DNA from 4 places in the Shewanella sp. DAU305 genome. Region 3 is predicted to be linked to each of the others. Evidence: predicted binding sites of a transcription regulator. Region 3 holds the regulator's gene; each other region holds the start of a gene.

Region 1 (5,784 bases), 820 kb from region 3:
CCCAGCATGACATCGACGTTTGCTAAGCCAAGGTCAGCATCAAGTACCAAGACACGCTTGCCTTTTTCGGCTAATGCCACAGCTGTATTAATGGAAACGCTGGTTTTACCAACGCCACCTTTACCACCTGTGACCGCGATTACTTTCACTTTTTCGTTATAGGGTTGATTCATCATACGTAAACCACTTGCTTGATCCAGGGTCATAAATCTACTCAAATGCACAGGCCATATTATCTGACCACGCTGTGTCTTGTAATGATTGTTGTTCTGTACTATCTAACGCTGCGAGTGCCTGCTGGGCTAAATCTAAGGTATCCGCAACTTTCATATCTTCAGGAACTCTTTGTCCATCAGTAACATAACTTAATGGTAATCCGTTTTGGATCAACACACTTAATGCCCCTGCTAACGACACAGATTCATCGAGTTTTGTGAGAACGACACCAGATAGGGGAATGCGTTTAAAATGATTGACTGCATCTTGCAGCACACGGCGCTGTCCTGTCGCAGACAGTACCAGATAACTGCGGATAGGTATCCTGCTATTTGCAGTTAAATTATCAAGTTGCTGGTAAAGACGCATATCTCGCTGTCCCATGCCAGCCGTATCTATCAATACTAGCTTGCGATTCCTAAACTGATAGAGAATTTGCTCTAATTCATTCAGATCATGAGCTTGCTTTACTGGGCAGCCCATTATTTTGCCATAAGTTGCTAATTGCTCATAGGCTCCGATGCGATAATGATCTGTCGTTATCAAAGCCACATGCTCAGCACCGTGATGGGCAGCAAAACGGGCTGCAAGTTTCGCTAACGACGTGGTTTTACCCACACCCGTTGGCCCCACCAATGCCACCACGCCGCCCTGCTTAACAATATCATCACCTTGATTATCAAGCATATTAGCTAAACTTTGAGGTAAGGCTCTGACTAATTCTGCAGGCGTATAATGTTGGCTCAGCGCCGCTAATTTATTCGCAACCGCAGGGGAGAATTCAGCCTCAAGTAACTTGGCCTCGAGCATAGCACCGACGGGGTCGATGCGTTTTTTATGTTCTGTCATCAAAGAGGACACTTGGTGTGTCAATAAATTACGCAATGAGGCTAACTCATCACGCATTGCCTCAATATCTGCGCTTTGTTTCTGTGATGTCTGTGGCTTCTTATCAAACGTAGCAGGCGCTTCGCGACGCTCCACTTTGGCAACAGCCGGCGCTTGTAGGCCCTTAGCCCATGCAGGTAAATCTGCATCAACTTGCTGATGCGACATTTGTTGATTCAAACGGCTTTGTTGCTTCTCTAGCAAGGCTTGTAATGAGTCAGCAGGTGCCGCAGGCTTTGCACGGGTTTCTACTCGTACTGGCTGTTTAGCTCCTAGGGACACGAGATCGTCACTCACATCCATAAAGGTTGGCGCTGGCGCAGTAGCTGCGGTTTTCGCTTTAGGTTCGTCATAGTCAACGGCGGCGACAATTTCGATGCCCCCATTCACTTTCTTATTTGACATAATGACGGCATCTGAGCCGAGTGTTTCTTTCACTTGGGCCAGTGCGGCGCGCATGTCTTTGGCAAAAAATCGTTTAATCTTCACTTATGCGTCCTCTACTGGCCGACTGCAGATACGATACGTATTTGCTTCTCATCAGGTATTTCTTGATATGAAATGACTCTGAGATTAGGAATAGTATGTTTAACAAAGCGTGACAGCGTCGCGCGTAACATACCTGACGTCAACAATATGGCGGGTTGTCCGACCATTTCTTGCTTCTGAGCCGCATCGGCAAGGGACTGCTGCATGCGTTCTGCAAGACCGGGTTCAATGTTAGGACCATCACCACCGGTTGCTTGCATTGACTGATGCAACATCTGTTCCAACTCTGGCGCCAAAGTTATGACGGGGATTTCGAGCTCTGGGCCTGAGATTTCCTGAACAATCATACGTTTCAACGCGATACGGACTGCAGCGGTCAAGACTTCAGTGTCATTACTCTTAGTGCCATATTCTAACAAAGTTTGCACTATAGTACGCAAGTCTCTGACTGAAACCCCTTCATTTAATAGGTTCTGCATCACTTTTACGACATGTCCTAACGGCATGACATCAGGAATAAAGCCATCCACCAGCTTAGGCGAATGTTTCGCAAGCATATCCATCAGTTGTTGCACTTCTTCGTATCCTAACAACTTAGCAGCATTATTGGTCAGCAATTGACTAATATGGGTTGCCACAACCGTAGCCGCATCAACAACGGTATACCCTAATGTTTGGGCATGCTCACGTAATTCAGGGGCAATCCATACCGCTTCAAGACCGAAAGCCGGATCGCGCGTTTCAATACCGTCAAGCTTGCCATAAACTTGGCCGGGATTAATCGCCAATTCACAATCGTGACGTATATCCGCCTCACCAACGACTACGCCCATTAATGAAATACGATAAGCATTAGGCGATAAATCTAGATTGTCACGAATATGCACCGCAGGCACTAAGAAGCCCAACTCTTGCGATAACTTCTTACGGACTCCTTTGATACGGCTTAATAACTCGCCACCTTGGCCCTTATCGACCAGTGGGATCAAGCGATATCCAACCTCAAGCCCAATAGTATCAACATGATGGACATCGTCCCACCCCAGTTCTTTAGGCTCTTTATCTTGTCTCTCTACAGGGCCTGATTTAACAAGTTCTAAGGCTTTAATGCGTTTTGATTCATTACGCTTATAGACAAAATAGGCAGCACCAGCAGTAATAAAGGCGAAGCTTAAGAACGCCATATGCGGCATGCCAGGGACAATACCCATGACAAACAACACTCCAGCGGCGATACCCAATGATTTATGACTGTCAAACATCTGACTCATCATCATTTGGCCCATGTCGCCCGATTCATTTTGACGGGTCACCATCAAGGCGGCAGCGATTGACAACAACAAACCTGGGATCTGCGCCACCAGACCATCACCAATGGTCAGCAAGGTATAAATTTCAACCGCTTCAGAGAAACTTAAGCCATGTTGAACAATACCGATGATGAAACCACCTAAGATGTTAATCACTAAAATCATGATACCCGCAATTGCATCACCTTTTACGAATTTTGAAGCACCATCCATCGCGCCATAAAAATCAGCTTCACGGGTCACTTCGGCGCGACGTAATCTTGCTTGATCTTGGTTTAAGGTTCCAGCATTTAAATCGGCATCAATTGCCATTTGCTTACCAGGCATAGCGTCCAAGGTAAAGCGGGCGCTCACTTCTGCTATACGACCGGCACCTTTAGTCACCACAGCAAAGTTGATGATAATCAAAATGATAAAGACAACTAAACCAACGGCATAGTTACCGCCAATCACCACAGAACCGAAGGCTTCAATTACCTTACCAGCCGCATCACCACCATTATGCCCCTCGAGTAACACTACACGAGTAGAAGCGACGTTTAGCGCAAGTCGTAATAACGTCGCCACTAGTAGAACACTTGGGAAAGCGGCAAAATCCAACGGTCTATCAGTATAAATTGCGACTAATAATACGATGAGCGCTAAGGCTATGTTGAATGAAAAAAGTATGTCTAGTAAGAATGGAGGGATAGGTAAAACTATCATGGCCAATGCTGCGAGTACGAGTATAGGAGTGCCTATACCTTTAAACGTGCTCAAGCGCATTTGTTTTACTTGACCTAAGGTCGCTCTAACATCCATTCATATTTACCTAAACTTTGACGTATGACAGCATGAAAGCAAAAAGTACGCCAATAGCGTATTGGCGCACAATAATATCACGACTTCAAAGAATTTTTAGCTTAGATCTTAATATTTTAACTCATCGGGAATGGGTTGATTAAGTGGGATTGGAATAGGCTTGCGACCTCGGCCTTTTTGGTACTGGCGCAACTGGAATACATAGGCCAAAATCTGCGCCACTGCGGTAAACAATCCTTCAGGAATTTGTTGATCTAACTTAGTCGTATGGTATATAGCTCTTGCTAATGGCGGGGCTGAGACGATTGTCACGTTATGGGCCCTTGCTATCTCACGAATTTTAAATGCGACATCATCGACACCTTTGGCAACAACAAAAGGCGCGACTGAACGCTGCACGTCATATTTAATCGCTACAGCAAAATGCTCAGGGTTAACGACGATGACATCGGCATTGGGTACTTCGGCCATCATTCGACGCTGAGCCAACTCGCGTTGCATCTGCCGTACTCGCCCTTTGACTTCAGGCTTACCTTCAGTATCTTTATACTCATCTTTAACTTCTTGTTTGGTCATCTTAAGTTGTTTGTTGTGATTCCAAAGTTGAAATGGCACATCGATGACGACAATTAACAAAATAGAGGAACATAACAGGATAAACATCCACACGAGCAAATCTAATGCATGGTAAACATTGCCAGGAAGATGGTCGCTAGACAACAACAGAATTTCATTAAAATAAAAGCTCAGTAGCAGATATGCAGAAAATGCCACCACAGAAAACTTGGCAATCCCCTTTGTCAGCTCAACTACTGCTTGCACGCCAAACATGCGCTTTAGACCAGCTGCTGGGCTCATTTTACTGGCCTTAGGCATCATAGCTTGGGTCGAAAAATTCATTCCACCTAAGGCAACGTTGCCAATAAAAGCAACGACTACGATCAACAGCATAATTTTTGCCATGGGCCAGGCGATTTCGCTCGCGACAACGCCCCAGACGTTGAACATTTCTTCAGTATCAAAGATTTGCGCCCTGTCCATGGTAAAAACCGTCTCAAACACCCGAGTTAGACTCGTGGCTAGACTCGGACCTAGCATATAAAAACCACATGCTGCCGAAATTAATACTGCTGCTGTACCGAGTTCTTTCGAACGCGCAATCTGCCCTTTTTCCCGCGCCTGTTCAAGACGCCTCCCAGTGGGTTCCTCACTGCGTTCACCGCTTGATTCTTCAGCCATGGGCTGCTCCTAATACCGTCATATCAAGCCATCTGCGTTACATTGAAGCGCTAACATATCGCAAAGCAGCACTTGAGCTGCGGCCCACACTTCATCAAAATGCTCCATGACAGGTGTTAAGGTTAACCAAAGAATAAACAGCCCGCCAATCATAGTGATCGGAAAACCTATAGAGAAAATGTTTAACTGCGGCGCGGCGCGGGTCATCACCCCGAAGGACAAATTGACTAACAACAGGGCGATAATCGCGGATATCGACATAGTTAATGCCGCACCAAACATATACGAACCCCAATCTGCTAGAGCACGGTAGCTAGTGAGTGTTAATCCTTGATTAGAAATGGGTAGGGTCTCAAAGCTCGCCACCAGCATACGGATCATCAACAGATGGCCATCTACAGCTAAGAAGATCAATGTCGCCAACAATAGGAAAAAGTTACCAATAACCGGAGTTTGCTGACCAGAACCGGGATCCACCATAGAGGCAAAACCGAGACTGGTTTGCATACCAATAATCTGTCCGGTTAATACAAAAACTTGCATCACCATTTGAGTCACAAACCCCATGGCAACACCAATAATGATTTGCTGCGCTGTGATAAATACTGCGCTGAGTGAAAATAAATCGGCATTTTGAACGGGAGGAAGCACTGGTGCTATCGCAAAGGTAATCGCCATAGCCAATAATAAGCGTACGCGGCTCGGTGTTGTTGCCGCCCCAAATACCACCATTACCATCAGCATACTGGTGACACGAAACAGCGGCCACATATAAGCGGCAATGGTCTGCATTAAGGTATCGAGCAGAAGCTCCATTGGGTTAGCCTATTACTTGCGGGAT
Region 2 (5,784 bases), 410 kb from region 3:
ATCAGTATGGTCACCATAAACACATCGACGGTGAAATCTAATCCGAGTAACGAGTATATAAACACGATTTTTAGGGCTGTGATGATTGAGGCGCCGCCCTTATTTAAATTGACCAATAATGGCAGGCTGATGTCGGCGATTTCGGGTTTAATGCCCATCTTCAGCGCGGTTCTTAAGGTGACGGGTAAGGTGGCGAGTGATGATGTGGTGCCCAGTGCCGTCACTGCAGGTTCGAGGGCGAAGCGCCAGAATTGTTTAACCCCTTGAGTGCCACCGCCAAGCCATGCGTAAAAGGTAGAGCCCACGGTTAGATAGATAAAGCAGGCGACCATAAACAGACCAACGGCGCGGGCAAAGGTGACAACAAGCTGGGGATCTTGGCTCGCCATTGTCGAGGCGAAATAAGCACCGAGTCCCACGGGTGCTGCCACCATAATGATCGAGACTATCTTCATAATGACGGTATTAAAACTGTCGAGTAATGCCGAGACTTTTCTGCCATCCTCACCCGATTGACCTATCGCAATCCCCGCAATAACCGACATGATGATCAGGGCTAAGATATTGGATTTTGATAATAAACCTGAAAAGTCATTGGTGGTCAGCAGGCCGACAAAATCCATCGTCCCCGCAGTATCGCTGATGGTTTGATTGAGATCTAAGGTAACACCTTGGGCGGGGTCGAAAAATAAGGCCAGCCCGATAATGCCCACGGCGGGGATAATCGCCATCACAATCGACACCGCCATGATTGACACTAACAGAGCGCCGAGTTTCTTCAAATCCGTCATGCGAGCAATGGAGGAGGTCACGCTAATCGCGACCAGCGGCACGATAATCATAAACAACAGGTTTAGAAAAATTTGCCCTAAAGGTTTGAGCGTGAGCGCCAGTTCTGGCAAACCGACACCGAGCACGCCGCCCAGTAACAACGCGGTGAGCAGCACGATGGAATCTTTATAAGGTTTTATCTTTTGCCACATAGGTAAACGCCTATTGTTATTTTTATGAATAAGATGCGCCCAAGTGATCAGGATTAATCGTGCTGCATGGACATTATCAAGCTAGCGATTGCATTGAGTGAGTGCAAGGTGTGATTGATTTTAAATCGAAAAGGTTTGAAATCTAGACGTGATGGATTTTGATTTTTTATGATTAATGGATTTGGCTTTATAGCTAATCAGAGCTTCATCTATAAAAAAGCCCCGACAAGTCGGGGCTTCAAACATCTTAAGCCAGTGGCTTACAAGCTGTAGTACATTTCAAACTCAAGTGGGTGAGTTGTACGTGCTACACGCTCAGCTTCTGCTGTTTTCAGTACGATATAAGATTGGATGAAATCTTCACTGAACACGCCGCCTTTTGTCAGGAACTCATGGTCAGCTTGCAGATTTTCAAGGGCGTTTTCTAATGACGTTGCCACTTGTGGGATTTCAGCCGCTTCTTCTGGAGGCAGATCGTACAGATCTTTGTCCATCGCTTCACCTGGGTGGATCTTGTTTTGGATACCGTCAAGACCGGCCATCAGCAGCGCTGCGAAACCTAAGTATGGGTTGGCATGTGGATCTGGGAAACGCGCTTCGATACGACGGCCTTTAGGGCTTGGTACCACTGGAATACGGATTGATGCAGAGCGGTTACGGGCAGAGTAGGCCAACATAACAGGTGCTTCAAAGTGTGGCACTAAACGCTTGTAAGAGTTAGTGCTTGGGTTAGTGAAAGCGTTCAGCGCGCGAGCGTGCTTGATGATACCACCTATGTAGTACAGCGCCGTTTCACTTAAACCCGCGTATTTGTCGCCAGCGAACAAGTTAACACCGTCTTTCGCCAGAGATTGGTGAACGTGCATGCCGCTACCGTTGTCGCCAACGATGGGTTTAGGCATGAAAGTCGCCGTCTTACCGTAAGCGTGTGCCATGTTGTGCACTACGTACTTCAGAATTTGGATTTCATCCGCTTTCTTAGTTAGCGTGTTGAAGCGAGTTGCGATTTCGTTTTGACCCGCAGTCGCCACTTCGTGGTGATGCGCTTCAACCACTTGACCCATTTCTTCAAGCACTAAACACATAGCGCTACGTAGGTCTTGTGATGAGTCAACCGGTGCAACTGGGAAGTAACCGCCTTTAGTGAATGGACGGTGACCTGTGTTGCCGCCTTCGTAGCTAGTGCCTGAGTTCCAAGCCGCTTCTTTAGCGTCGATCTTAACGAAACAACCTGACATGTCAGTACCGAAACGGACATCATCAAATAGGAAGAATTCTGGTTCTGGGCCAATCAAAACAGTATCAGCGATACCAGTAGAGATTAGGTAAGCTTCTGCTTTTTTAGCAATTGAACGTGGATCACGGTCATAACCCGTCATAGTACCTGGTTCAAGAATGTCACAACGGATCAGTGCTGTGGTTTCTTCGGTGAAAGGATCCAGTACGAATGTCGTTGGATCTGGCATCAGTACCATGTCTGATTCGTTAATGCCCTTCCAACCTGCGATAGAAGAACCGTCAAACATTTTGCCGTCTTCGAAGAAATCAGCATCTACCTGATGAGAAGGAATAGATACGTGCTGCTCTTTACCTTTAGTGTCGGTAAAACGTAAATCAACGAACTTAACTTCTAATTCTTCAAGTTGCTTTAAAACTGATTCAACTGACATTCTCAAGCCTCCGGTAGGGTAAAGGGATGCCCCTTCTATAATCTTTTAACTCAAGTGATTTATCTTGAGCCAAACTTACGAGCGATAAAGCGATATCCATGCCAATAATTTAACTAGCTGATTAACATGGTTTAAAATCTTTGTTGCACTTAATTGGATTCGTGTTTGCACCACTATGGTGCTTTTGGCTGTGGCATTTTGGTGCATCAATCCATTTTGGTGCGCACTGAATTGATTCATGCAAACCTAGGCTGGGATCCAAAGCAATAAGATGCACCGCTTATGTGGCAGTGAGATGGCAGTGACGCCTTGGCTCACATTAGTCGCATAAGGACAGCAGCACTGAATCTAGCACATCTTTTCAGCACAGAACTGGACTATTTCTCTGGGCTATTTCGCCGCCGCATAATTGTCATAAAACCACGCTAGTCTGTCCAACTATGCCACGCATTCTCAATCCAATAGTGGTTTATTATCATATTATTAGGAAAGAGTTCGTTCTCATGTGCGAAATGTCTTTGCTGTTCACAGACCAAGTGAATCAATGATGCGTAATAAAGGTATAGCGTGACAATGAAGTGAGTCTTAAAGACATTCAGTTTTCGCGGTCATAAACGCCAATATGAATGCTCAGTTAAATGTACGCTAGAATTTATTGCTGTTTCTCGGCGAGATGATTTCATCGCGGTGACATCAATTTTAATTGATGTTTAAATCAGCAGAAATGGTTTGCGTCTAGAGTATGAAAAATAGCAAATTCAGCTGCTTAACTCTGATTTTTCCTACGAATATGGCAATTGAACAGTGCTTTAACTGTGGCGGTAGAGGATTTCACTCAATGGAATATTGGCAGGAATTACCCAAGGATTGGCGGATTGTTTTATAAGTGTTCAAAAATAATCCTGTGCGCCAAGGCCGCTCTGGAGTAGAATGGCACGCTTTTTATTGTGGCGGATCGAGCTAGATCGCCATAACGAATTACTGAAATATCCCTATTTTTGTTTGATGGTAAGAGGTTTATCCGTGCTAGAGAATTTACGTAACATCGCCATTATTGCACACGTTGACCATGGCAAAACGACCCTGGTAGACAAGTTGCTGTCACAGTCAGGCACCCTTGCAACCCGAGGAGAAGCCACTGAGCGGGTGATGGACTCCAACGATCTTGAAAAGGAACGTGGGATCACGATTCTGGCAAAGAATACTGCCATCAAGTGGAACGACTACCGTATTAACATCGTTGATACCCCAGGCCACGCCGATTTCGGTGGTGAGGTTGAGCGTGTTCTGTCTATGGTTGACTCAGTATTATTGCTGGTTGATGCCGTTGACGGTCCAATGCCACAAACTCGCTTCGTAACGAAGAAAGCGTTTGCTCAAGGCTTAAAGCCAATCGTTGTTATCAACAAGATTGACCGTCCAGGTGCACGCCCAGATTGGGTTATCGACCAAGTATTCGACCTGTTCGACAACTTAGGCGCAACTGACGAGCAGTTAGATTTCCCAATCGTTTACGCTTCTGCGTTAAACGGTTTTGCAACTTTAGATCCGGATGTAGCGAGCGATGATATGACGCCGCTGTTCCAAACTATCGTTGAAAAAGTATCTTTCCCAGATGCTGACGCCGAAGGTTCGTTCCAGATGCAAATTTCGCAAATCGACTACAACTCATACGTGGGTGTTATCGGTATCGGCCGCATCAAGCGTGGTAGCGTTAAAACTAACCAACAAGTGACCATTATTGGCGCTGATGGCAAAACTCGTAACGGTAAAATGGGCCAAGTATTAGGTTACATGGGTCTAGACCGTACTGAAGTTGAAATTGCTAACGCGGGCGACATCGTTGCTATCACAGGTTTAGGCGAGCTGAAAATTTCTGACACTATCTGTGCCGTTGGCGCAGTAGAAGCAATGCCTGCTTTGACTGTTGATGAACCCACTCTGACCATGACTTTCCAAGTTAACACTTCACCTTTTGCTGGTAAAGAAGGTAAGTATGTGACTTCACGTAACATTCTGGAACGTCTGCAAACAGAATTAGTCCACAACGTGGCACTGCGTGTTGAAGAAACAGAAAGTCCAGATCGCTTCCGCGTATCTGGTCGTGGTGAATTGCATTTATCAATCCTGATTGAAAACATGCGTCGTGAAGGTTACGAGTTAGCCGTATCACGTCCAGAAGTAATTCTGAAAACCATCGACGGTGAACTGTGTGAACCATACGAGACGTTGACTGTTGACGTTGAAGAAGAAGATCAAGGCACAGTGATCGAGAAGTTAGGTACCCGTAAAGCTGAAATGAAAGATATGCAGCTTGATGGTAAAGGTCGTGTACGTATTGACTTCATCATCCCAAGCCGTGGTTTAATCGGTTTCCAAACTGAATTCTTAACTGCGACTTCTGGTACTGGTCTAATCTACCACTCGTTCGACCATTACGGTCCACACAAAGGTGGCGATATCGGTCAACGCGCTAACGGCGTATTGATCTCTAACGCTACTGGTAAGGCTCTGACCTTCGCACTGTTTGGTCTACAGGATCGCGGTCGTCTCTTTATCGGCCATGCCGCTGAAGTATACGAAGGCCAAGTAGTTGGTATCCACGCTCGCTCAAACGATCTGACAGTTAACTGTCTGAAAGGTAAGCAGCTGACCAACATGCGTGCTTCTGGTACTGACGAAGCTCAAGTACTGACTACGCCAATCACAATGACACTTGAGCAAGCGCTTGAGTTCATCGATGATGACGAATTAGTTGAAGTAACGCCTAAGAACATTCGTGTTCGTAAGAGACACTTGACTGAAAACGATCGTAAGCGCTTTAACCGCGCTTAATGATCGTCTGACTCGCCATTAAGGTGGGTCAATCGGTTTAAAAAGCCCTGCATAGGAAACTATGCGGGGCTTTTTGTTTTTAGGATTAAATGATTTGGAATATTAGGACTATTATTTTGTATGGTTTTTTAGTTAACTCAAATTAGTTCAGTAGTTCAGTAGTTCAGTAGTTCATTAGTTCAGTAGTTCGCATTCACTCATCGATAGATTGGGAGGCCGCTCTTATTTTGAATATGATTTAGAGTCTCATCTGCATTATGCAAAGATATAAGAATTACCGCTTGATGTTTGTCAAA
Region 3 (5,784 bases):
CAGTGATGATGTGTGGCAACGCGCGCAAAAGATTAAACTGTTGATCTGTGACGTCGACGGGGTGTTTTCCGATGGTCGTATTTACCTAAGCAATAGCGGCGAAGAGCTAAAAGCCTTCCACACCCGCGACGGCTATGGCGTGCGCTCGATACTCACCAGCGGTTTTAATCTTGCGGTTATCACTGGACGTCAATCCAAAATCGTTGAAAACCGTATGACGGCGCTCGGCGTAACTCATATTTATCAAGGCGTAGACAATAAGTTCGAGCCCTATGAAGCATTGCTCGCACTCTATGGTGTTACCCCAGAAGAAGTGGCTTATATCGGTGATGATATTGTCGATCTGCCAGTGATGAATGTCGTCGGTTTAGCAGTCAGCGTAGCCGATGGTCATCCCTATGTTCGTCAGCACGCCCACTTTGTGACTACGCTCAATGGCGGCCACGGTGCCTTGCGTGAACTCACAGATCTATTGCTACTCAGTCAAAATAAATTCACTTCGGCCCATGGAATGAGTATATGAGTCGTGTGACACTCGCGATTATCGCTTTTTTTGGAACGGCATTAGTGCTTTATTGGCAAGTGCAGAACAAACACAGCGGTGATACCGATAACAGAGTAAAAGATCAAAATACCCCAGATTTCATCGTTGAAGATCTGCGCAGTGTTGAGTTCAATGAACAAGGGCTAGTCAATAGCCGTGTGACGGCGAAACACATGGAACATTATGATTCAACGAATCAAACTTACTTTACTCAACCTGTTTATCTTGTTTATCCAGACCAAGGTAAAGCACAATGGCAACTCAGAGCAGATCAGGGCAAGCTAAACAAGGAAACGGGCAAGGTTGTATTAGAAAACAATGTTATTATTGATGCCATTAGCCCAGAAGAACCGATCCAGACCTTGTCCACCAGTTATCTGGAACTCGATCTCAATACGATGATAATGACCTCTGACCGCACCATTTACGTCACAGGGAAAGATTTTAATATTCAAGGCCAAGGCCTTTATGCCGACCTCAACGCGCAAGAAGTGCAATTGACCAGTCAGGTAGTAGGAACATATGAAGCAAAATAACGTATTACTTGCCAGCCTAATGCTAATAATGAGCATGAGCGCCTTTGCTAAAGTCGACGACCTGAAACAGGAAGTCAAAATCAAGGCTGTGAGCCAAACGGCAGATATCAAAAACAACCAGATCATCTTCTTTGGTCCGGTTGAAGTCACCCAAGGTTCGATTAAAATCCATGCAGATCAACTGCGTGCATTTTCTGCCGAAGGTGAAAATAGCAAAATTTTAGTGGCCACTGGCAACCCTGCGACGTACAGCCAAGTGTTAGACGATGGCCGTCCAGCCTCGGCGAGCGCGAAAGAAATTCGTTACGATATGGCGAGCCGCACCCTGACACTTAAAGGTTTAGCCTCGTTAGATCAAGCGGGCAGCCAAGTGACGGGTAATTTAATCCGCTACAACATCATCCAGCAAAAATTGATTGCCGAGAGTACCGGCAGTGGCGACGATCGCGTGATCACTATCATTCAGCCAGAAAGCTATCAAGATGATGCCAAACCAGACGCGCCAGCAGAAAAACCTGTGAAAAAGCAGGACTCTAAATGACCCAAATCACCCTAAGAGCACAAAATCTGGCGAAGAGTTACAAGAGTCGCCAAGTGGTTAAAGACGTTAGTCTGACGGTAAAAACCGGTCAGGTCGTTGGCCTACTCGGCCCGAACGGCGCGGGTAAAACTACCACCTTTTACATGGTCGTCGGTCTGGTTAAGAGCGATAAAGGCCACATCTTTATCGACGATGATGATTTAACCGCAGATCCTATGCACCTGCGTGCCCGCAAAGGTATAGGTTACTTGCCGCAGGAAGCCAGTATCTTCCGTAAACTGACCGTCCATGACAACATCATGGCCGTGCTGCAAACGCGTAAAGAATTAAAAAAAGAGCAAAGGGAAGAAGAGCTAGAACATCTGCTTGAAGAGTTCCACATCACCCACATCCGTGACAGCCAAGGCATGTCATTGTCGGGCGGTGAACGTCGCCGTGTCGAAATTGCGCGGGCGTTAGCAGCAAATCCTAAGTTCATTTTGCTCGATGAACCCTTTGCTGGTGTCGATCCGATTTCGGTTATCGACATTAAAAAGATTATCGAACAGCTCAAAAGTCGTGGCCTTGGCGTGTTGATCACAGACCACAATGTCCGTGAGACATTAGATGTGTGTGAACATGCCTATATCGTGAGTCACGGAAACTTGATTGCCGAAGGAACACCCGCAGAGATCTTAGACAATCAGCAAGTTAGGGCTGTGTACTTAGGTGAACAATTCAGGCTATAGTTAATCAACCGGAGCCAATGCAGGTAATTTATGCCACCATTGGACTCCACTCAAGATGATAACAAGCGACCTCATCCAACAATAATAACGTAGGGATCAGCGGTAACATGAAAGCGTCACTCCAGCTCAAACTGGGTCAACAGTTAACCATGACGCCACAATTACAACAGGCCATACGTCTGTTGCAACTGTCGTCATTAGAACTGCAGCAAGAGATCCAGCAAGCCTTAGATTCTAATCCCCTTCTCGAGCTGGAAGAGGATCAATTCGACGCCACTAAAGACCCTGTAAACCAAACGCTATCCGATACGGATTTCAGTGAATCAAGCACCCTGCCGCCAGAAAAAGACAGCTCCACCATAGATACGGCAGAGTCGCTCACGAAAGAGTCCATGCCCGACGAACTCCCCATGGACACCACATGGGATGAAGTGTTCACCGCCTCTCCCAATTCTGGCCCCGGCGGCAGTCGTGAAGACGATATGCCCTTCCAAGGTGAGACCATTGAAGGCTTGTATGAACACTTAGAATGGCAAAAAAACCTCACGCCGTTTTCTGAAACCGATTTAGCCATTGCCACCGCCATTATTGATGCCATCGACGATCAAGGCTATCTCACCCAAAGCACTGACGAAATCCTCGAAGCCATGGGCAATTCGGAGGTCGAGCTCGACGAAGTCGAAGCCGTACTCAAGCGCATTCAACATTTTGATCCCATTGGTGTTGCCGCCCGCGATTTAAGTGAATGCCTGTTGATCCAACTGTCGCATTTCGCCGCTGACACGCCCAACCTAGAAAACGCCCGCATGCTGATCAAAGATCATTTAGATCTGATCGCCGCCCGCGACTTTAGGTTGTTGATGCGTAAGACTAAATTAAAAGAGGATGAATTAAGGGACGGCATAGCGCTTATCCAAACCCTCAATCCCCGCCCAGGTTTATTGATTACGCCCAACGATGACGAATACGTCATCCCGGATGTGTCAGTGTCGAAAAAAAATGGCCGCTGGGTGGTCGAGCTTAATCCTGACTGCATGCCAAAAATCAATGTAAACCAACATTATGCCTCGATGGCGCGCAGCACTAAAAGCCAAGCCGATAGCCAATTTATTCGTGGTCATCTGCAAGAGGCTAAATGGTTTATCAAAAGCCTAGAAAGCCGTAACGACACTTTACTTAAAGTTGCGAACTGTATCGTCCAATATCAGCAAGGTTTCTTTGAATACGGTGAAGAAGCCATGAAACCTATGGTGCTGAACGATATTGCCGAAGCGGTAGAAATGCATGAGTCGACCATCTCACGGGTGACGACACAGAAATACATGCATACCCCTAAGGGACTTTTTGAACTAAAATACTTCTTCTCTAGCCACGTCGGTACTGACGATGGTGGGGAGTGCTCATCCACAGCAATCAGAGCCTTCATTAAGAAACTGGTTGCAGCGGAAAACCAGAAAAAACCATTGAGCGACAGTAAGATGGCACAACTTCTGGCAGAACAAGGGATCAACGTAGCCCGCAGAACCATTGCGAAGTACCGAGAGGCTATGCTCATTCCGCCTTCTAATCAGCGTAAAAGTTTATAACCTACAGTGGATATCGGAGGACGTTTCTATGCAAATAAACCTGAGTGGACACCATGTCGAAATTACCGAATCGTTACGTGCATATGTAGAAGAAAAGTTTTCAAAACTTGAACGCCATTTCGAACAGATCAATAATGTGCACGTTGTGCTCAATGTCGAGAAAATGCAACAGATTGCCGAAGCGAGAATAAATCTTATCGGTGGTGAAGTTTTTGCTACTTCAGAGCATGCTGACATGTATGCCGCTATAGACGCCCTGATTGACAAGCTTGATCGTCAGGTTATTAAACACAAAGAGAAGTTAACAAAACACTAATAATGGAACTTTGTACCATACTGCGGCCGGAGTGCACTACCTGCGCCACTCCGGGCAGCAAGAAAAAGGTACTGGAACTCATCAGCGACTTAGTCGCTGCCCAGTACCCGACCCTCTCATCTCAAGAGATATTCGAAAGCCTAGTGGCGCGCGAAAAGATGGGGAGCACAGGTATAGGTAACGGCATCGCCATTCCACATGGTCGACTAGCCGATATAGATCAGCCCATTGCCATACTCATTAAGTGTGAAGAGCCGATAGCATTCGATGCTATCGATAAGCAACCTGTTGATATTTTATTTGCACTACTGGTGCCTGCAGACCAATGTCAGCAGCACTTAAGTACCTTGTCTTGCATGGCCGAAAAGCTGAGCGACAAGCAAATATTAAAGCAATTACGCAAGACGCATGATGAAACGGAACTCTATCAGGTAATCACTGGATGAAACTGGTCATAGTGTCGGGCCGCTCAGGCTCAGGCAAATCTGTCGCCCTAAGGGTACTCGAAGATCTCGGCTATTATTGTGTCGATAACCTTCCCTTGCCCTTAATCGGCACTTTGCTTGAGCAACTCAAAGGCAGTAACGATCTCGTCGCCATCAGTGTCGACGTGCGTAACTTGCCTGAGCAGGATAAAGTCTTAGTGAAGCAACTAGCGAGCCTGCCTCCTGATACTGAGTTAACCAGCTTCTTCCTCAATTCCAGCGATAAAATTCTGCTTAAGCGTTACAGCGAGACCCGCCGTTTGCATCCTTTGTCGAAGAGCCAAGTCTCTTTGCAAGAAGCGATAAAGCTGGAAGGGAAACTGCTCGAGCCTATGTCAAAACTGGTCGATCACTACATAGATACGTCGAATCTGAATATCTATGATTTAAGCGATCAAGTGAGACAAATTCTGCTCGGCAGCGTCGATAAAGAGTTAGTGATTAACTTCGAGTCCTTTGGCTTTAAGCACGGTATGCCAACCGAAGCCGACTTTATGTTTGATGTACGCTTTCTGCCTAACCCACACTGGGAACTGGCGCTGCGTCCATTGACAGGCTTAGATGAGCCCGTGGCTGAGTTCTTAAATCGTCAACCACTCGTGAATAAGTTCATCTGGCAAATCGAAAATTTACTGGAAACTTGGCTGCCACATCTCGAGCGCAACAATCGCAGTTATTTAACTGTGGCGATTGGCTGCACGGGTGGGCAACACAGATCGGTTTACGTCGCAGAGCAATTGGCTAAACGCTTTAGTAACGGTAAACATAAAGTTTATGCCCGTCATCGAGAGCTCAATAATGCCAAAGCTTGAACGTCAGATCACCATCTGTAACAAACTGGGATTACATGCCCGTGCCGCCACTAAGTTGGTGGTACTGGCATCCGAGTTTGATGCGACTATCACCTTGATACAAGGCGATAAACAGGCATCGGCCGCCAGCGTGCTTGGCTTATTGATGCTTGAGACTGGCATGGGTAAAACCATTAAGCTTATCGCCGAAGGTCCAGATGCTGAGCCCGCTCTGGATGCCATTTGTGCCTTGATCG
Region 4 (5,784 bases), 810 kb from region 3:
AAGTTATCCACTAGGATGAACACCAATCGAGCTTCCATGGTGATCAATGCAGTGCCCTTGAGCGGACTAAAACGCACCATATTCAAGCTAGTAGGAACGAATAGCGTATGTACATACTCGCCAAACTTGAGCATCTGTACACCGTTAATCGACACTTCGGCAGCACGGCGCATCATATTGAACATGCTGATACGCAAATGGCGTGCAAAACGCTCATTCACGATTTCCAACGTCGGCATACGCCCACGAACTATTCGATCTTGGGAAGAGAAATCGTAAGAGCGAGCATCTTCTCCGACAGCGTCAATTTCATCATCATCGACGTCATCAACCCCGTGCAGTAGCGCATCAATTTCGTCTTGGCTTAATAAATCACTCACTATATTGCCTTCGCCTCTTTTGGTGCTGAAATTAAAGGGTTATTGCATCACAAAACCAGTAAACAGCACTTTCTCGACAACTTTACGGCCAGTAACCGACTGCAAAGTATTTTGCACACTTAAGAGTGCTAACTGACGTAACTCATCTTTCCCCGCCTGCGTACTGAGTTTTTGCACATCAGCGCCGCTAAAGGTCGTTAACAGCGCATCTTCAATCAGGGGGATGTGTTTTTGTGTCAGCACATCATCGTCTGTACCACGCACCATAAGTTGTACTTTGATCTCAACTAAACGCGCTCTATCAGGCCCAGGTAAGTTGAATAAGAAAGGGCGTGGCATAGGCACATATGACGCTGTGGCTATATCTCCAGTAGTAGGGGCTTCAACCTGAACAGTTCCATCAGCCGCAGCGACTGGTACTTCCTCGGAACTGCTTCCCATAAAAAACCATACGCCGCCACCGATTAAAAGAGCGACTAGAACACCTACTCCAGCGAAAATGAACAGTTTTTTCTTACTTTTAGGCTCTTCGGTACTTTCAAGTTCTAACGATTCTTCCTTAGCCATCACTATTCTCTTTAATTTAAGCGGAACAAGTAACGATTCTGATTTACCGAAACGTCATTATGTTAGTCATTGCTATAGGTTACCTACTTAAGCGTAATAATCTATACCTGAATTTACACTAGTGGCTTGATTTAAAGCTAAATGTAGCTCTTCTGCTGAGATTTCATCCACATCAGCCCCATTTGAACCTCCACCATCACCAAAACCACCCTCTCGACGTTCACCTTGGCCACCTTGAGACACATGACTATCAGCCAATTGCATCCCTTGCTCTTGCAGTAATTCGCGCAATCTCGGCATAGCTTGTTCAACCAGATCACGCGTTTGTGTCTGAGTGACATGGAACTGTACTTGGGTTTGATCTCCATGCACTTGGATTTTTACCAGCATATGCCCAAGCTCTGGGGGATCAAGCCTAATCTCTGCATGTTGAATACCTTGACTCACCATAGTGATCAACTGTTGCTTCATCACGGGTGAAAACCGTTGGATCATCTCTTGCATTTGATTCTGCTGATCGACACCTTGACGTAATGACAGCTGAACTTGCATTGTTTCCTGACGATTAACTTGTAGTGGCGTCGATGACTGAGTTAAAGAAGAAAATGACTTGATGTCAGTTGTTGATCCCTTGTCTTCATCACCCATAACAAATGGCTTAGCATCTCTTTGAGCATCAAGCGTCACACTGTATTTAGCATCCTTTAGCAAAGTCCCCGCATCCATTGTCACTTTTGAAATATCAGCATTGACCTCAGTATCACTCACCATGCTGTCCTTAGGATCAACAGCGTTACCTAAGATGTTTTGTGCATCCAGTGTTGTAACTATAGGCTGAACTTCTACTTTACTAACCGCAACATCAACATTCGCATTTCTGCTCACCTGCTGAGGTATTGCAATCTCAGCATTACGCACTGCTAAATTATTACTGGCAACAGTAACGTCATCCGCATCGATCTCACCCAAGTTAGAAGTATCAGCCACCTTGGGACTTGCCAAGTCCAATGTATCCACTCTTTCATCAGCGATTATAGATGTTACAGCCATTTCATTCTTAGTAGTCGATGGCGCTAGAGTTTCTGACTTTAAGGTTTGGCTTGCTGTATTAGGCTTCAACGTTGATTCGTCTACGTCGTCTGAGGTTGCAAGTGCCTCAGAATTAAGATCCAACCTTGCACCACGCTGTTCAGCGTTTAGACTCGCAACTTGATGCGCATATTTATCCGTTGAAAATGATTTATCGCCTTTAAGTTCAGTCACATCCGCTTCTTTCAATAACACGCTTTCTAGATTTTTTGATGATGTCTTTGCCGCGGTTTCTGCTGTATCTACAAATTCAGATAAATCCAAATTTTCAGATGTTTTACTGTTCGGCGGAATGACTTGTCCCTTTAAAAAGGCAGAATGAGATTCAGCGCTTTTATCCGTTGATAACTGTGACTTCAATACCTCAACAGCGTCATCAAGCAATACTTTCTTACCCTGGATTGCTTCAACGGGTAGTTCATCTGCTGATTTTTTATCAGCAGAGACTTTATTAGTGACATCAGTCTCATTTAAAGCCCCTGCATTTAGTTGGAGCTGCTCGGTTAACTTTTTGAGTTCTGATGAAAAGGAAGTATCAGTATCCAATACCTTTTGGAGACTCAATAGATCGCCGTTTGAGGACTTGCTATGATTTTTCTCAGTTGCCAATTTAACTTCACTTGACGTTAAAATATCAGCCTTACCTTGCGCTGAGCCTGAGATGTCGACAACTGGAAGCTCAGTGTTAATCGCTTTCATTGAAGCTTGCACACCCGACAGCTCAACGGTACTGAATGCATCACTTTTCAATAAAGGGTCAGCAGACTCATTATTTTCCCCTTGGGAAGAGTCAGACGGCAAACTCTCTCCCTCTGATGCCGTTTTCTTCATATCATTTGCCATGCTGATCTGGGCGAAGATGAGATTTACGTCAGCGTCATCCGTTGATATGTCTTTATCATTTACTTTATCAGTAGAAGCGATCTGCACTTTATCGTCAGTATTCGCTGTAGCCTTTTTAGGCGCGGAAATAGAAAATGAGCTAGCGGAGACAGACGCAAGTGTAGATGAAAAGTCTTCATTATTAGACTCTTGGGAAGATGTCTTAGCGGAATTGGCCGCAGAGTTACCTGTTTTACTCAACAGGATATTGGTCATTTGTTGCATAAGTGCTCCCAAACATCACCCAGCAGAAAAAGAAAATGGCTAGGTAGAAACGTCAATTAAACACTGCGGTTGCAGGGCCATGGACTAAATTAAAGCAAATAATGTGCCAAAACTTCAGTTTTTTACTGCGGCATATTGAAAAGAATAAAACTCAGGGGAATAAGTCGAACAAATGTTCAGCGCCATAAGCGGCAGCAGAAAACTGAACTCATATCGGGCTAGTGAATGGCAAAGATACCGATCATTTAACGCACCATTACACTAACGCTGATGACGGCGATAAAACTGCTGAGAAGCAAATTCATCGGTCATTTTCTGCTCTCGTTTTTGTTCAACAACTTGGCGCTTCTTCTCTTTACTCGCTAACAGTAATTCCACTGCCTTACGTTTTTTCTGTTTTTCCAACCAATGCTGTTGTCGATATTCTTTTTGTTTTTCACCGTCGGCCACAACGCGATTTTGCTGAGTAATAGCGTCATCAATCTGACGAATAAAGCGATGAAACTGGTGATAGTGACTGGCACTAATGGCTTGGCCTTGCTGGGATTGCATTTGCTTCATGTATTCTAAGCGATAGTTATTGAGTGCACTGAGTTGATTCAGCCGCTTTTGACACTCTAACTGCGCCGACTTTAACAATAACGCCGCTTGTTCTTCGGCATCATTGGCGAGCTTTAACACTAACAACAAGGGATCGGCGTTAGCCATACTAGACCTCGATTAATTAGATGACGCCATTATTTGCACTGTGCGGCAAGTTGCCCGAGCATGACTTGGCTATCGGCAAAACTGAATGCATCACGCATGGTTTGGCGTAAAAAAGCATTCATCGCCGGCTGTAATCGTATCGCATTATCGATTCGAGGATCGCTGCCTTGGGCATAAGCGCCAATGGAAATCAAATCACGATTTTGCTGATACAAGGAATAGGTTTGTTTCACGCGGCGCATCGCTTCCAAGTGTTCATTGGAGATCACCATAGGTGCGACTCGGCTAATAGAGGCTTCGATATCAATGGCAGGATAGTGCCCAGAGTCCGCAAGCGAACGTGACAAGACTATGTGACCATCGAGGATCGCCCGCGATGCATCGGCAATGGGATCCTGTTGATCGTCCCCTTCCGTCAACACAGTATAAAATGCCGTAATTGAACCTTGACCTGGGCCACCGTTGCCGGCGCGCTCAACTAAACGCGGCAGCTTGGCAAACACTGAAGGCGGATAGCCTTTGGTGGCAGGCGGCTCACCCACAGCCAAAGCTATTTCCCGCTGCGCTTGGGCATAACGCGTCAAACTATCCATTAATAACAAGACGTTATAACCCAGATCGCGAAAGTATTCGGCAATACGAGTCGAGGTTTCACAGGCGCGAAGGCGCATCAGCGGCGAGGTATCTGCAGGCGCGGCAACAACAACAGAACGCGCTCGACCTTTATCCCCAAGAATCTCTTCAATAAACTCTTTGACTTCACGGCCACGCTCGCCCACCAGCCCAACCACAATAATGTCGGCAGTGGTACCGCGGGTCATCATGCCTAAGAGCACGCTCTTACCCACACCAGAACCGGCAAACAAGCCCATACGTTGGCCTTTACCCACAGTCAGCATGGCATTAATGGCGCGAACGCCAACGTCCAGCGGCTCGGTAATAGCACGGCGAGATAAGGGGTTAATGGCAGCGCTATGTCTTGGCGCTTGTTGATCAGTCTGCAACGCACCTAAACCATCTAAAGGCACGCCGTTGCCATCGAGCACGCGCCCTAACAACGACAAGCCGACATTGAGTCCAGTTTGTTCCCCTAAAGGCACCACCCGGGCACCGGGTAATACCCCACGTAATTCTTCGATAGGCATTAAATAAAGGAGTTCACCATCAAAGCCGACAACTTCGGCAATTAACTCGCCCGCCATAGTTTCGATGGAACATAAGCTGCCTACAGGCGCGCGGCAACCGCTCGCCTCTAAGGTTAAGCCAACAACACGCACCAGCTGACCACTGGCCACAGCACGAAATGGCGGCACTTTATCCTGATGATGATTCAGCCTATTCAGCAGTTGGTGTTGGCGATTTTGCATCTGTTCCGGCATCCGATTGGGTATCTAAGTGCTCACCTGTGTTTGAGGTAGATTGCATGTCCTCAGTGTCTTGGTTAACCGTATCGACAGCTTGGTCATCAGGCGTTTGATCATCAAGCTCAGACTCAAGCGCCACAGCCACTTGTTTGGCAGTATCTTCAGCTTCAATCGTCTCTTGCAGTTGATGCTGTTTATCACTCAAATGCGCATGTTGATTTCGTAATGACTCAAACACAGTATCGATGCGCGATGAAAGCGTTAAATCCACTAAAGAGCGATGACTGCTCAGAATACAATCGCCTGCACTTAACGTCGGATCGACTTCAAGTTCCCATTTACTGCGGGTCAGTTGGGCGGTGGAATAAAGTTGTTCGACAAGGATCACATCGTCAGGATGCAGCCGAATAGTCACCGCTTGCTCTTTAATCGGTAGCGACTCTATGCCTAAGCGTAATGCCGAAAGCACTTGTTCTGGATGGGTTTTTAATTCGTGGCCTATGACAGATTTAGCTAATGTCATACTCAAGTTCAGTAGGGAGAGCTCAATATCACCATCGAGTAATTGC

What was found. Region 3 encodes sigma-54, which starts transcription at its own class of promoters, with help from an activator protein. Its sites were predicted from a motif close to GTTGGCACGNNNNTNGNNT; they were not measured.
Region 1: the regulator sigma-54 is predicted to act here: its motif matches at 3,741-3,759, upstream of flhA (flagellar biosynthesis protein FlhA).
Region 2: the regulator sigma-54 is predicted to act here: its motif matches at 2,741-2,759, upstream of glnA (glutamate--ammonia ligase).
Region 4: the regulator sigma-54 is predicted to act here: its motif matches at 3,236-3,254, upstream of OX890_RS08800 (flagellar hook-length control protein FliK).

The regions. Positions count from the first base shown of each region.
Region 1 is NZ_CP113808.1:2,070,662-2,076,445, reverse strand. It holds gene OX890_RS08855 (MinD/ParA family protein) at 1-206, opposite strand, end outside; gene flhF (flagellar biosynthesis protein FlhF) at 211-1,593, opposite strand; gene flhA (flagellar biosynthesis protein FlhA) at 1,605-3,704, opposite strand; gene flhB (flagellar biosynthesis protein FlhB) at 3,813-4,943, opposite strand; gene fliR (flagellar biosynthetic protein FliR) at 4,962-5,759, opposite strand; gene fliQ (flagellar biosynthesis protein FliQ) at 5,764-5,784, opposite strand, start outside.
Region 2 is NZ_CP113808.1:843,359-849,142, forward strand. It holds gene OX890_RS03730 (dicarboxylate/amino acid:cation symporter) at 1-983, opposite strand, end outside; gene glnA (glutamate--ammonia ligase) at 1,244-2,653, opposite strand; gene typA (translational GTPase TypA) at 3,677-5,488, shown strand.
Region 3 is NZ_CP113808.1:1,252,075-1,257,858, reverse strand. It holds gene kdsC (3-deoxy-manno-octulosonate-8-phosphatase KdsC) at 1-523, shown strand, start outside; gene lptC (LPS export ABC transporter periplasmic protein LptC) at 520-1,080, shown strand; gene lptA (lipopolysaccharide transport periplasmic protein LptA) at 1,067-1,621, shown strand; gene lptB (LPS export ABC transporter ATP-binding protein) at 1,618-2,349, shown strand; gene OX890_RS05475 (RNA polymerase factor sigma-54) at 2,457-3,935, shown strand; gene hpf (ribosome hibernation promoting factor) at 3,964-4,251, shown strand; gene ptsN (PTS IIA-like nitrogen regulatory protein PtsN) at 4,254-4,697, shown strand; gene rapZ (RNase adapter RapZ) at 4,694-5,548, shown strand; gene OX890_RS05455 (HPr family phosphocarrier protein) at 5,535-5,784, shown strand, end outside.
Region 4 is NZ_CP113808.1:2,062,371-2,068,154, reverse strand. It holds gene fliM (flagellar motor switch protein FliM) at 1-380, opposite strand, end outside; gene fliL (flagellar basal body-associated protein FliL) at 420-947, opposite strand; gene OX890_RS08800 (flagellar hook-length control protein FliK) at 1,035-3,143, opposite strand; gene fliJ (flagellar export protein FliJ) at 3,405-3,851, opposite strand; gene fliI (flagellar protein export ATPase FliI) at 3,881-5,218, opposite strand; gene fliH (flagellar assembly protein FliH) at 5,187-5,784, opposite strand, start outside.